DNA from 3 places in the Rhizobium ruizarguesonis genome. Region 2 is predicted to be linked to each of the others. Evidence: riboswitches for the same ligand, from Rfam matches in the RefSeq annotation. Region 2 holds a riboswitch; each other region holds the start of a gene.
What was found. Region 2 has a riboswitch for thiamine pyrophosphate ahead of thiM (hydroxyethylthiazole kinase). Riboswitches for the same ligand answer to the same signal wherever they lie in the genome.
Positions count from the first base shown of each region.

Region 1: linked by a shared signal. The riboswitch ahead of J3P73_RS22770 (YkoF family thiamine/hydroxymethylpyrimidine-binding protein) and the one ahead of thiM (hydroxyethylthiazole kinase) in region 2 are both predicted to bind thiamine pyrophosphate.
Region 3: linked by a shared signal. The riboswitch ahead of thiC (phosphomethylpyrimidine synthase ThiC) and the one ahead of thiM (hydroxyethylthiazole kinase) in region 2 are both predicted to bind thiamine pyrophosphate.

Region 1 covers NZ_CP071678.1:4,656,779-4,661,130, forward strand. The annotation lists gene J3P73_RS22755 (SDR family NAD(P)-dependent oxidoreductase) at 1-511, opposite strand, end outside; gene soxR (redox-sensitive transcriptional activator SoxR) at 686-1,150, opposite strand; gene J3P73_RS22765 (NADPH-dependent FMN reductase) at 1,234-1,848, shown strand; TPP riboswitch at 2,074-2,187, shown strand; gene J3P73_RS22770 (YkoF family thiamine/hydroxymethylpyrimidine-binding protein) at 2,178-2,810, shown strand; gene J3P73_RS22775 (ABC transporter permease) at 2,898-3,704, shown strand; gene J3P73_RS22780 (ABC transporter ATP-binding protein) at 3,701-4,352, shown strand, end outside.
Region 2 covers NZ_CP071680.1:483,855-488,206, forward strand. The annotation lists gene thiE (thiamine phosphate synthase) at 1-535, opposite strand, end outside; gene thiM (hydroxyethylthiazole kinase) at 532-1,335, opposite strand; TPP riboswitch at 1,386-1,482, opposite strand; gene J3P73_RS30370 (ABC transporter ATP-binding protein) at 1,627-3,315, opposite strand; gene J3P73_RS30375 (acetamidase/formamidase family protein) at 3,312-4,256, opposite strand; gene J3P73_RS30380 (ABC transporter substrate-binding protein) at 4,324-4,352, opposite strand, start outside.
Region 3 covers NZ_CP071682.1:433,764-438,115, forward strand. The annotation lists gene J3P73_RS36300 (hypothetical protein) at 127-303, shown strand; gene J3P73_RS36305 (hypothetical protein) at 389-1,099, shown strand; TPP riboswitch at 1,320-1,431, shown strand; gene thiC (phosphomethylpyrimidine synthase ThiC) at 1,525-3,348, shown strand; gene thiO (glycine oxidase ThiO) at 3,350-4,336, shown strand; gene thiS (sulfur carrier protein ThiS) at 4,320-4,352, shown strand, end outside.

The DNA.
Region 1 (4,352 bases), on a different replicon from region 2:
AGGTCGCAACGAAGGCTTTCGAGGCCGAATAGATCGAAGAACCGGGGCTGCCACCGGTCAGCGCCGAAATCGAAACCGTGTTGACGATGGCAGCGCCTTCAGCCGCCTTCAATGCCGGCAGCAGCGCCCGCGTCAGCGCCACTACCGATGTCTGGTTGAGCCGCACGACCGCCTCATATTCTGCGTCGGTGAGTGTGGCAGCGGGAAAACGACCAAGCATGGTGCCGGCATTGTTGACGAGCACATCGACCTTGTCGAAGAAGGCGAGAGCATCTTTAGCAAATTGCGCTGCCCCGCCGACTGCGGAGAAATCGGCATGCAGCAGCAGCGCCCGTCTTTCGGATTCAGCCGTCAGCAGGAAATCCGGCAGGTCGCGTCCCGGCTTTCGCCCGGTATGGACGATCACCTTCGCGCCGCAGTCCAGGAACTGCCGGGCCACTTCAAGGCCGATGCCGCGACCGGCGCCGGTCACGACCACATTGCGATTTTCGAATAGTCTGGGATGGAACACGAAGCCGTCCTCCTCGCGGACAGTGCCGCCGGTTGCGTCATTCGCCCTTAACATATGAGCGCGCCGACCGAAAGAAAGGCAGGCGTCGATCTTTCCGGAAGAGACTTGGTCTCTGCCTGGGGAGACTAAGGTCCCGCCCTGGAGAGACTGGTCTTCCCGAGCAGTTCCAGCCTTTTAGTTTTCGGTCTCCAGAAGCCGCGCGCCTGGCCCCTCTTTGCCAAGCCGGTCACAGGGATTGCGCAACGGACAGCTTTCGATCGACAGGCAGCCGCAGCCGATGCAGCCGGTCAGACGGTCGCGCAGCAGGCTAAGCCCCCTGATTCGCGCGTCGAGATCATCCTTCCAGCGCGCCGAAAGCGTCTGCCAGTCGCCGACGGTCGGCGTGCGTCCCTGCGGCAGAGACTCGAACGCCGCCTGGATTTCCGAAAGCGGAATGCCGACACGCTGCGCCACCTTGATGATGCCGAGCCGGCGAAGCACATCGCGCCCATAGCGCCGCTGATTGCCGCGGGAGCGAATGCTCGAGATCAGCCCCTTGGTCTCGTAAAAATGCAGCGCCGAGACGGCCAGGCCGCTGCGCTCCGCCACTTCACCGACCGTCAGGAGCTTGCCGAGCGGCGCTGCAGGAATTGTATCCATCGCCTCTTGACCTCAATATTAGTTGAGGTTTTATAACCCTTGCTCCCGCAATCGTAAAGTCCAATCGCAATAAGGAGCGACGCATGCAAACACCCACCAGGCTGGCTGTCATCTATGGGAGCACGAGAGAGGGCCGCATCTGCGACCGGGTGGTCAAATGGCTGACGCAGGAGCTCGTCCGCTTCCCGCAATTTGATATCGACATCATCGACCCGCTCGATTTCGCGCTGCCGGTCAACCGTGACATGACGCACCCCGAAATCGACAGGCTCGCCGGGCGACTTGGCATGGCCGACGCCTTCATCATCGTCACGCCGGAATACAATCACAGCTTCACCGCCTCGTTGAAGTCGATCATCGATTTCTTCCTCGAGCCCTGGCAGGGCAAGCCGGTCGCCTTCGTTTCCTATGGCGGCATATCCGGCGGCCTGCGCGCCGTCGAACAGCTGCGGCTCGTCTTTGCCGAACTCCACGCCGTCACGATCCGCGATTCGGTGAGCTTTGCCGCACCTTGGAACCGCTTCGACCCGGACGGGCGGCTCGACAATCCCGCCGATGCACTGCGTTTGCTCGATCGGATGATGGCGAGGCTGGAATGGTGGACGCGGGCACTCGTCACTGCCCGCAGCGATCGTCCCTATGCCGGAATAGAGCGCCGCGCGTCTTTTAGACCCGCTAAGGACGCTCTATCACTTTGAATCTGCGCATAATCCTTTCCGAAAATCGATTCCGATTTTCGGGGTTATGCGCTAGCCGCCTGAGGCAGGAAGCTCCGGTTCCGTTCCCGGCAGGTACGGAACCATTGGGAACACCCGGGCAGGACCTCCGTCCGGGTGTTTTCCGTCACCTCAGCTTCATTCCGACCGCGCGGACGGGTTCGCAATTTTGCTGTTGCGGGGAGAAAACCCCGGTGATAGTTTCCGCGCAAATAACAGGGGAGCTCCGTATCGCCGGGGCTGAGATGTGAGGTGCAAACCTCTGGACCCTTCAAAGCTGATCTGGGTAATGCCAGCGGAGCGAGGTTCAGATGTTCTCAGGCGCACAAGTGTCACTCTATCCCATGTCCGGCAATTTCGTCGGCATCATTCTCGATGCCGTCAAGGCGCTCGATCCCTATCGCGACCGACTGCGCATCGAGACCGATGACATCTCCACACTGCTGGTCGGCCCGCCTGACATCCTCTTCGCCGCCATGCACGATCTTTTCGTCGCCGCCGCAAGGACCGGCGAGCATTGCGTGCTGTCCGCCGCGGTTTCACGCGGCTGCCCCGGCGAGCCCGACGACGCCATCTGCGGCGTCAACCCTTCCCCCGGCCAGGCGGAGCCGCTTGCCGAGCGCATAAGAGCCGCACTTGCCGCCGTTGACATCACCACCGAGAGCGGACAGCCGACCGCTGCGCAATTCTCGCTCTACGTCATGGGCACCGGTACCCATATGGACGAGATCTATGGCTGCATCGACTTCCTGAAGCGCTCCGGCACTTTCGACCGCGCCAAGAATTTCTGCACCAGGCTTTCTGGTGATGCCGGCGCGGTCTTCGCCACCATTCGTGAGGCCTTCTTTCGCTTCGGCGACCCCGAAGGGCATGTGACCCTCGACATCACGGTGTCGGCCAATACATCGCCGCACGTATTTTCAGACGCGCAAAGGACGCTGTAGCACCTTAAATTTGCTGCATAATTCCTTAAATCGATTCCGATTTAAGGAATTATGCAGCAGCCGACGAAAGCTTGAAATCGAACGCTGATGACACTGTCAAAACCATCGGATCCGCGCCTTGCCGCGCTCCGCGCCGCTCTCTACCGGGGCATACCCGCCTTGCTTGCCGGCTGCGTTTTTTTGGCGGCGTGGGAACTCTATGTCGATCTTTCCGGCATCAAACCATCCATCCTGCCGGCGCCTTCGCGCATCGTCGTCCAGGGCTGGCTGAACCGCGAGGCGCTGATCGCCAACACCTGGCCGACGCTCGGCGCGACACTCGGAGGTTTCGCCCTCTCGCTTGCCTTCGCCTTCGCCGCCTCGATCCTCATGGATTTCGTGCCCTTCATGCGCCGGGCATTGCTGCCGATCTTCATCACCAGCCAGACCCTGCCGCTGGTGGCGATCGCGCCCCTCGTCGTCCTCTGGTTCGGTTTCGGCCTGTTGCCGAAGATCCTGCTTGTGGCGCTCGTCACCTTCTTCCCACTGCTCGTCGCCTTGCTGCAGGGCTATGAATCGACCGACCGTGACATCACCGAATTGCTGAATTCGATGAAGGCGAGCCGCTGGCGCATTTTCCGCCTGGCACGGCTTCCCTCCTCGCTGCCCTATTTCTTCGCCGGTCTGCGGATCTCGATCACCTATGCCGTCGTCGGCGCGATCTTTGCCGAATATGCCGGCGCCGCCCGCGGCCTCGGCATCTATATCCTCAACGCAAAGAACAATTTCCGTCCAGATCTCGTGCTCGCCGCCGTCATCGTCAGCGCCGTGCTGACACTCTGCCTCTTCGGAGCGACACTGATGATCCAGCGCCTCATCATGCCCTGGCAACCATCCGGGGAGCGGCGCCGATGAACGGTGGAATGGTTGAATTGCGCAACATCTCGAAGTCCTTCGACGGCATGAAGGTGCTCGGCGATATTTCGCTCGCTGTCGCAAGCGGCGAGTTCGTCTCGATCGTCGGCCCGTCCGGCTCCGGAAAATCGACGGTCCTTAGATTGCTGACCCAGGCGCTTCGGCCCGATTCCGGCAGCATGCTTTTTAAAGGCGCGCCGCTGGAACAGGCGCCGCATTCCTTCGCCTTCATGCCGCAACGCGATGCGCTGATGCCCTGGCGCCGGATCATCGACAATGCGGCACTCGGCCTTGAGGTGCGCGGTATGAGCCGCCGCGCGGCCCGCGCCACCGTCGCGCCTCTGTTCGAGCGCTTCGGCCTCGCCGGCTTCGAGCATCACTATCCCTCAGAACTATCAGGGGGCATGCGCCAGCGCGCCGCGCTGCTGCGCACCGTGGTCCAGACCCAGGACATGCTGCTGCTCGATGAGCCTTTCGGCGCGCTGGACGCGCTGACGCGCACGCAGATCCAGGAATGGCTGCAGGGCATGTGGACCGAACACCGTTGGACGGCGCTGCTGATCACCCATGATGTTCGCGAGGCCGTGTTCCTCTCCGACCGGATCTACGTGCTTTCGGCCCGTCCGGCGCGTATCATCCGCGAATTCC
Region 2 (4,352 bases):
CGGCGGCGAACACTTGGGCGACATGATCCGCCTTGAGCCCGCCGATCGCGACCGACGGCACTGGCGAGGCCTTCACCAGCTTGGCAAGACCGTCAAAACCGATCGGCTGCTTGTGGTCGGCCTTGGTCGGCGTCGCAAACACTGGCCCGACGCCGGTGTAGTCGATGAGATCAGGATCGACGGCACCGGCGAGCGCCTCGTTCTCGACCGACAGGCCAAGGATCATGTCGGGGCCGATCATCGTCCGCGCTCTCATCGCATCCATGTCCTCCTGGCCGATATGCAACCCGTCGGCGCCGATGGCGATTGCCGCCTCGACATCGTCGTTGACGATGAGAAGGGCGCCGGTCCCATTCAGCGCCTGTTTCAAGGCACGGCCGGTCTCGATCATCCCGATGGTGCCGGCATGTTTGTCGCGCAGTTGCACCATGGTGGCGCCGCCGGCAACGGCAAGGCGCGCGGTTTCGACCATGCCGATCCCGGCGCAGAGATCGGGGTCAAGGACGAGATAGAGCGAAAGGTCGAAGGCCTTCATGCGGCCGATATCCTTGCCCTGGCGTCAAGCGTTTCGGCGTCGAGCGCGGCCAGCGCATCGAGGAAGCGCCAGGAGAAGGAGCCGGGGCCGGCCGCCCCAAGTGCTGCCTCCTCGCCGGCGATGGCAAAGGTTGCAAGTGCCGCAACCGTCGCGCCGAAGATATCCTCAGGTGCCGTCGCGGCAAAGGCGCCGACGAGGCAGGTGAGCGAGCAGCCGAGTGCTGTGACTTGCGGCATCAAGGCCGAGCCGCCTTCGATGCGCACGGCCCGCTCGCCGTCGGTGACGAAATCGACGGCGCCGGTAACGGCGACGACCGCCCGCTGACGCTCAGCGAGCCATCGCGCCGAACCTTCCGCCTGTTCGACCGGATCGCGGCTGTCGACCCCCTGGCCACGGCTCTCTCCGCCGGCCAACGCGATGATTTCGGAAGCGTTGCCGCGGATGATGGCTGGACGGAGCGCCAGGAGGTCGGCGACCGCGTTGCGGCGGAAGGCAGTGGCATAATGGGCGACCGGATCGAGCACCCAGGGTTTGCCGGCTGACGTCGCCGCCTTCGCCGCCGCCTGCATGCCGTCGATCCATTGCGTCGACAGCGTGCCGATATTGATTGTCAGCGCACTGGCGATCCCGGCGAACTCGCCGGCTTCTTCTGCGGCATGCACCATGGCGGGCGAGGCGCCTGATGCAAGCAGAACATTTGCGGCGATGTTCATGGCGACGTAATTGGTGATGCATTGAACGAGCGGCGGCTTCTCGCGCATCGCCTTCAGCATCGCTCCTGGTGTGGTCTTGGTCTGCATGTGGCCCCTTTCAGGCGGGGGCGGGCACGGGGCGGTTCGTGCGGGCTGTGCCGCGACCCCGAGCGACTCCCTCCGCCGGCATTATCCGGTTCAGGTTCGAAGGGTGCTTCTCAGCCCGTCGGTCGACGAACGCCCCTGTCTCTCATCGCGCTCTTTTTCGCAGAGAACGGGGCTGATGTCACCTCGAAAATGACAATCCTGCGACCGGCGCGGCGGCGCGTCTCTTTTACGAAACGCGGTCAGCCGACGAGGCGCTCCTCGTCGACATTCTAGTCAGTCTCAAACCTTCAATCACGCATGCGCTTCCCTGCCGCGATAGACCTCCGGATCGGGGATCGGAACCGCGGCGATCAGCGCGCGGGTATAGTCATCCCTCGGGTTCTCGAAGATATCCCGCCGCGTGCCGGTTTCGATGATGCGGCCGGCGCGCATGACGGCGACGTTGTGGGACATGCGCTCGACGACGGCCATGTCGTGGGAGATGAAGAGATAAGCGAGCCCCATGGTTTCCTGCAGTTCGAGCAGCAGGTCGAGCACCCGGGCGCGGACGGAGACGTCAAGCGCTGCGACGCTCTCGTCGGCGACGATCAGCTTTGGCTCCAGTGCCAGCGCCCGGGCGATGCAGATGCGCTGGCGCTGGCCGCCTGAAAACTCGTGCGGATAGCGCGTCGCTGCATCAGGCGTCAGGCCGACCCGGCGCAGCAGTTCGGCGACGCGGTCTTGCCGTTCGCTGTGGTTGCCGATGCCGTGGATGAGCATCGGTTCGCCGATCGCCTTGCCGACGGCCATGCGCGGGTCGAGCGAGGCATAGGGATCCTGGAAGATCATCTGCGCCGAGCGGCGCACGGGCCGCATCTCGCGCTGGCTGAGGCCGGCGATATTGCGGCCGTCGATCAGGACATTGCCCTTGAAGGGGATGAGGCCGAGCACGGCCTTGCCTGTCGTCGATTTGCCCGAGCCGCTTTCGCCGACGAGACCTAGCGTTTCACCCGGCAGGATATCGAAGGAGACGCCGTCTACGGCTGCAACCGGCGGCTTGCCCTTGAAAAACCGGCTTGCGGCATTGCCATAGGTGACGGTGAGGTCGCGCACGTTCAGAACCGGCGTGCGGTCCGGATGCAGCGTCTCGACGGCGCGCTGCGTGATGCGCGGTGGATGATCGGTGCCGGCAAGCGCGCCGAGCCGCGGGACGGCGGCCAGCAATTGCTGCGTATAGGCTTCCTTCGGCCGCTGGAAGACGGCGAGCGCCGTTCCCTGCTCGACGATCCTGCCATTCTGCATGATGACGACGCGATCGGCCATTTCGGCGACAACGCCCATGTCGTGAGTGATCAGGATGATCGAGGCGCCGAATTCGCGCTTCAACTCGCGCATCAGCCTGAGGATTTGCGCCTGCACGGTGACGTCGAGTGCCGTCGTCGGCTCGTCGGCAATCAGCACCTTCGGCCGGCAGGAGAGCGCCATGGCGATCATCACCCGCTGGCGCATGCCGCCGGAAAGCTCGTGCGGATATTGCTTCAGCCGCCGGGCCGGCTCGGTGATCTGCACGGCATCGAGCATCTTCAGTGCCACCGCCTCGGCATTGTCGCTGCCCTGGTGCGCGCGGATTGCCTCGGTCAGCTGGTTGCCGACCGACATGACCGGGTTCAGCGAGGTCATCGGCTCCTGGAACACCATGGCGATATCGCCGCCGCGCACGCTGCGCATCGCCCGGTCGGAAAGCCTGAGCAGGTCGCGCTCGCCAAGCAGCACGCTGCCGGAGGCGACCTTCAGCGAGGCCTTCGGCAAGAGCCCCATGATCGACAGCGAGGTGACCGACTTGCCGGAACCGGATTCGCCGGCAATGCAGAGCGTTTCGCCGCTTGCAAGCGCGAAGCTGACATCCTGCAGCACCGGCTTGCGGCCTTCGGGTGTGCGGGCATCGACGCTCAGATTGCGAAGGCTGAGCACCGGTGCTGCGGCGGGCATGGCTTCGTTCACGCGAACACGATCCTCGGGAAGTAGAAGGAAACCACCCAGTTCGGCTGGTCGACGATCTCGCTGATGCGCAGATCGCCGCAGACCGAGCAGAGCAGATAGGCATCGATGGCGCTCATGCCATGTTCGGCGCCGAGAAGATCGATCATGCGCATGACGCTTTCGCGCGCCCCGGTCATCAGGTCAGGGCCGATGCCTGTCGTGACCTCGTAGCCGGCGCCGTCGAGATGGCGCGTCACCGGTTCGGTCGTGGTGAAGCGCGGCGTCTGCAGCCTGGCGTCCTTGACGAGCTCGATCGTCGCTTCGACGTTCATCTGGCTTTCGATCGCCGTGCCGCAGACTTCGCCATCACCCTGGGCGGCATGGGTATCACCGATCGAAAACAGCGCGCCGTCGACCTCGACGGGCAGGTAGAGCGTTACCCCCGCCGTCAGGTCGCGGATGTCCATGTTGCCGCCGACGCGACGCGGGGGAACGACGGAGTGGGTGCCGGGCTCGGCGGGTGCGACGCCGATCGTGCCGGCAAAAGGCTTCAGCGGCACGCGGCCGCCCGGACCGTAAAGGGCTGGCACCATGCTGTTGGCGTCATAAGACCAGACATGCAGCGCCGGGTCCTTGAACTGGTCGGCAAGCAGGCCGAAGCCCGGGATATTGGCCGTCCAGCCGACGCCCGAGGGAATGAACTTGCGTAGCGTCACCTTCAGCGCATCGCCGGGTTTCGCGCCTTCGATATAGACCGGGCCGGAGACCGGGTTGATCTTGCCGAAATCGAGCGCGTTCAGCGTTTCCAGCGTCGCGTCGCTTCCGATCTGGCCACCGGATGAATCCATGCACTCGAAGTGGATCGTCTCGCCAGGCTTGGCGACGACGGCGGGGGCGAAATCCTTGTTCCAGCCGAAATTATGCTGGGCGCGGTGGATGGTGTGGGTGCAGGCGATGCACATGTCATATCTCCCTCGATTTTATGACGCCTTCCCGGCGTGGACCGGGAAGGCTTTGTTTCTTCAGGGCTTATTGCTTGACGTAGATCGCGTCGTAAT
Region 3 (4,352 bases), on a different replicon from region 2:
CGGCCGCCACGTTCCTCCTTTGAAATCCACGTCTATCAGGTTTCCATATTCCAGGATGGAAGCGCCGGCTCGGTCGCCAACGCTTGCAAACTCCAACAACAGGTCGGCGAGCGGATGGAGGATATCATGAACGACCTTGATGCGACGCAAGCAAAGGACGGCTCGGGCACACAGGCTTCAACAGGTGTGAACCAGCACGGCAGGAACATCGGAAGATGGTATGAAAGTCTATCGGGAACCCGACCGTTAAACGGTACCCGCAAGGCGCAGTTCAAATCTTGCTGCTGGCATCAAATACGCTGACAACGCGCGCTCGCCTGCCAAAATCAAGGAAATTTGACGCGCAGGGTTCGCCCATCAAATTTACTGCAGAAAGGATTCGTTCTCCGTGTCATTTTGTTCTTCGAAACGCATTCGCATCGCCGCACTTGCAGCGACTGCCATCGTCCTGGGCACCCAGATCGCAATTGCGCAAGAACCGTCTATAGGGTCTCAGTGGCTGAACTCGCCGACATCTCGAGTGGAAGCGCTTGCGGTCCTTCAGACCTTGAATGCCAATCTCCTGAGTAACGCCAGTGCTACGTTGACCCTTGATCGCTGGTGCGCCGCGCACAAGCTCGCACCGGAAGGTTCTAAGATTGTAGCTCAGCGTGTGGGCGGGCAAGACAAGCCCGCCGATGAGCACATCCGTGAACTTCTGACCGTCGGACCCGGTGAGCTGATCGCTTATCGCCGCGTCCGCCTGGTCTGCGGCGACCGCATCTTGTCGGAAGCCGACAATTGGTATGTACCCGCAAAATTAACTGCAGAGATGAATCAGGCTTTGAAGACCAGCGATATCGCGTTTGGCAGAGCCGTTCAGGCTCTTAATTTCACTCGCACAAACCTGTCTGCCATGTTGCTCTGGTCCCCTCTATCCGAAGGCTGGGACATGGAGGGCTTAACAGCGCATGAAACAAGTTCCCTCAGCCTGCCGCCGTTCCTGCTCGAACATCGTGCCATACTGAAACTTCGAGATGGCAAGCCGTTTAGCGCCTTGGTCGAAAGCTACACGGACAAAGTACTAGACTTTCCAGTTCCGCGCCTGCTTTCTCAATAGCGCTTCGGTACTCAGCATACTTGCTGAACTGCGCGGGATAAAAATCGACAGCCACGGCATGCGACAAGAGCGCCTGCCTTGCGGAAGCGTGCCGGTCGGGCGACTGACTTGTCGATTCGTTTGATCGCGGCGACCACGCACGGTAGCCTGAGTGTAACCTGACTCCAAGCCGTCGCAGATTGTCGCTTGACAGTCCCCTCGGCAAGCCTCTACCCTTTTTTGCATTCACCAGGGGGGTCCCGGCAAGGGGCTGAGATACTGCTATCGCGCGCAGTGACCCGTTGAACCTGATCCAGTTCATACTGGCGTAGGGACGGTGCAAGCGCTCGAGAGGTTTCGGATTCACGCGTGGAATCCGTGCCGGCGTCTTTCCATCATTCCGGCTGAGGACTGGGTCTCCAAACTCAAACTTGGAGCCTCAAACCATGAATATCGCCGCAAAGAATATCACCCCAACCGTCACCACCGGCCCCTTGCCGGCATCCAGGAAGATCTACATTCGCGGGGACATCCATCCCGACATTTGCGTGCCGATGCGCGAAATCAGCCTGCATCCGACATCGGGCGAGCCGCCCGTTGTCGTCTACGACTCCTCCGGCCCCTATACGATCGACGGCGCCGAGATCCGTATCGAACAGGGGCTGCCCTCACTGCGACGCGACTGGGTTCTCGCCCGCGGCGACGTCGAGGCCTATCAGGGCCATGTCCGTCCCGAAGACAACGGCTTTGCCAGCGGCGAAAGGCTGACGCCTGAATTCCCCGCGCTACGCCAGCCGCTGCGCGCAAAGGACGGCAAGGCCGTCACCCAGTTCGCCTATGCGCGCGCCGGTATCATCACGCCGGAAATGGAGTTCATCGCCATCCGCGAAAATCTCGGCCCCAAAGCGAGGGCCGAAGCCATGGTCCGCAGCGGCGAGAGCTTCGGCGCCCATATTCCCGACCATGTGACGGCGGAATTCGTCCGGCAGGAAGTGGCGGCGGGTCGGGCGATCATCCCCGCCAACATCAACCATCCGGAAGCCGAACCGATGATCATCGGCCGCAATTTTCTGGTGAAGATCAACGCCAATATCGGCAACTCCGCCGTCACCTCATCGATGGCGGAGGAGGTTGAGAAGATGGTCTGGGCGGCCCGCTGGGGCGCCGATACCGTCATGGATCTCTCCACCGGCCGCAACATCCACAACATCCGCGAATGGATCATCCGCAATTCGCCGGTGCCGATCGGTACCGTGCCGCTCTATCAGGCGCTGGAGAAGGTCGAGGGCATTGCCGAGAACCTGAGCTGGGAGGTGTATCGCGACACGTTGATCGAACAGGCCGAACAGGGCGTCGACTATTTCACCATCCATGCCGGCGTGCGGCTTCACTACATCCCGCTCACCGTCAACCGGGTGACCGGCATTGTCTCGCGCGGCGGTTCGATCATGGCGAAGTGGTGTCTCCGTCATCACCGCGAAAGCTTCCTCTACGAGCATTTCGAGGAGATCTGCGACATCTGCCGCGCCTATGACGTCTCCTTCTCGCTCGGCGATGGCCTGCGCCCCGGCTCGATCGCTGACGCGAATGATGCGGCGCAGTTCGCCGAACTGGAAACACTGGGAGAGCTGACCAAGGTCGCCTGGGCGAAAGACTGCCAGGTGATGATCGAAGGCCCCGGCCATGTGCCGATGCACAAGATCAAGGAGAACATGGACAAGCAGCTCGAAGTCTGCGGCGAGGCGCCTTTCTACACGCTCGGGCCGCTGACGACCGATATCGCGCCGGGTTACGATCACATCACCTCTGGGATAGGCGCAGCGATGATCGGCTGGTTCGGCACGGCGATGCTCTGCTACGTCACGCCCAAGGAGCATCTGGGGCTTCCCGACCGCAACGACGTGAAGGTAGGCGTCATCACCTACAAGATAGCGGCTCACGCCGCCGATCTCGCCAAGGGGCATCCGGCGGCACAGCTGCGCGATGACGCGCTCTCGCGTGCCCGTTTCGAATTCCGCTGGGAGGATCAGTTCAACCTCTCGCTGGACCCCGAAACCGCCCGCAGCTTCCACGACGAGACGCTGCCGAAGGAGGCGCACAAGGTCGCGCATTTCTGCTCCATGTGCGGACCGAAATTCTGCTCGATGCGCATCTCGCACGATATCCGCGCCGAAGCGCAGAAGGAGGGACTGGAGGCGATGGCGGCACGTTATCGCGAGGGCGGCGGCCTCTATATGCCGGTAGAAACCCTGCAGCAAACGAGCGAATGAGATGCGTGTTCTTGTCAAAGGGGCCGGCGTTGCCGGCCTGACGGTGGCGCATGAACTGCGCGCTCGAGATGCCGAGGTCACTGTGCTCGATCCATATGACGGTTTCAGGCGTGCTGCTTCGTGGCTCGCGGGCGGAATGTTGGCGCCCTGGTGCGAGCGGGAGAGTGCTGATGTTGCGGTACTCATGCGCGGTCTCACCGCCGCCGACAAATGGGAGGCAATTGTGCCGGGAGAGGTGCGACGAAACGGAACGCTCGTGGTCGCCTCTGCTCGCGATCTTGGTGAACTGCGACGCTTTGCCTGCCGCACGACGGGTTATGAATGGCTGGAAGAGCCGGCGATCGCGGCGCTGGAACCCTCCCTTGCCGGGCGGTTCCGGCACGGGCTGTTCTTTCGCCGCGAAGCCCATCTCGATCCCCGGCGAGTTTTGACTCTGCTGCGCACCAAGCTGACGGTTCAGGGGGTCACCTTCGTGGGCGAGAGCTCGCATGAGGAGAGCTTCGACAGTGTCGTCGATTGCACGGGCGCTGCGCAGATCGGCGAGGCCAAGGAGTTACGCGGCGTCCGCGGCGAAATGCTTTACCTTAAAAGCTTTGACGTGGATCTCTCCCGGCCGGTCCGCCTGCTCCATCCGCGTTTCCCCGTCTACATCGTCCCGCGTGGAGACGGTGTGTTCATGGTCGGCGCGACAATGATCGAGACGGAATTCGACGGGCCTATTGTCGCCCGTTCACTGATGGAACTGCTCAACGCTGCATACACGCTATTTCCGGCCTTTGCCGATGCAACCATAATCGAAACGGGTGTCGGAATTCGCCCAGCCTTTCCGGACAATCTTCCACGTGCAAGCCATCAGGGAACGGTGATCTCGCTCAACGGCCTCTACCGCCACGGCTTTCTGCTCGCGCCATCCATGGCGGCCGAGGCGGCTGAACTTGTCTTCAACCAACATACCACGGGAGGAATGCCCCATGAAATTGATCGTTAACGGCGAGGCCCAGGAT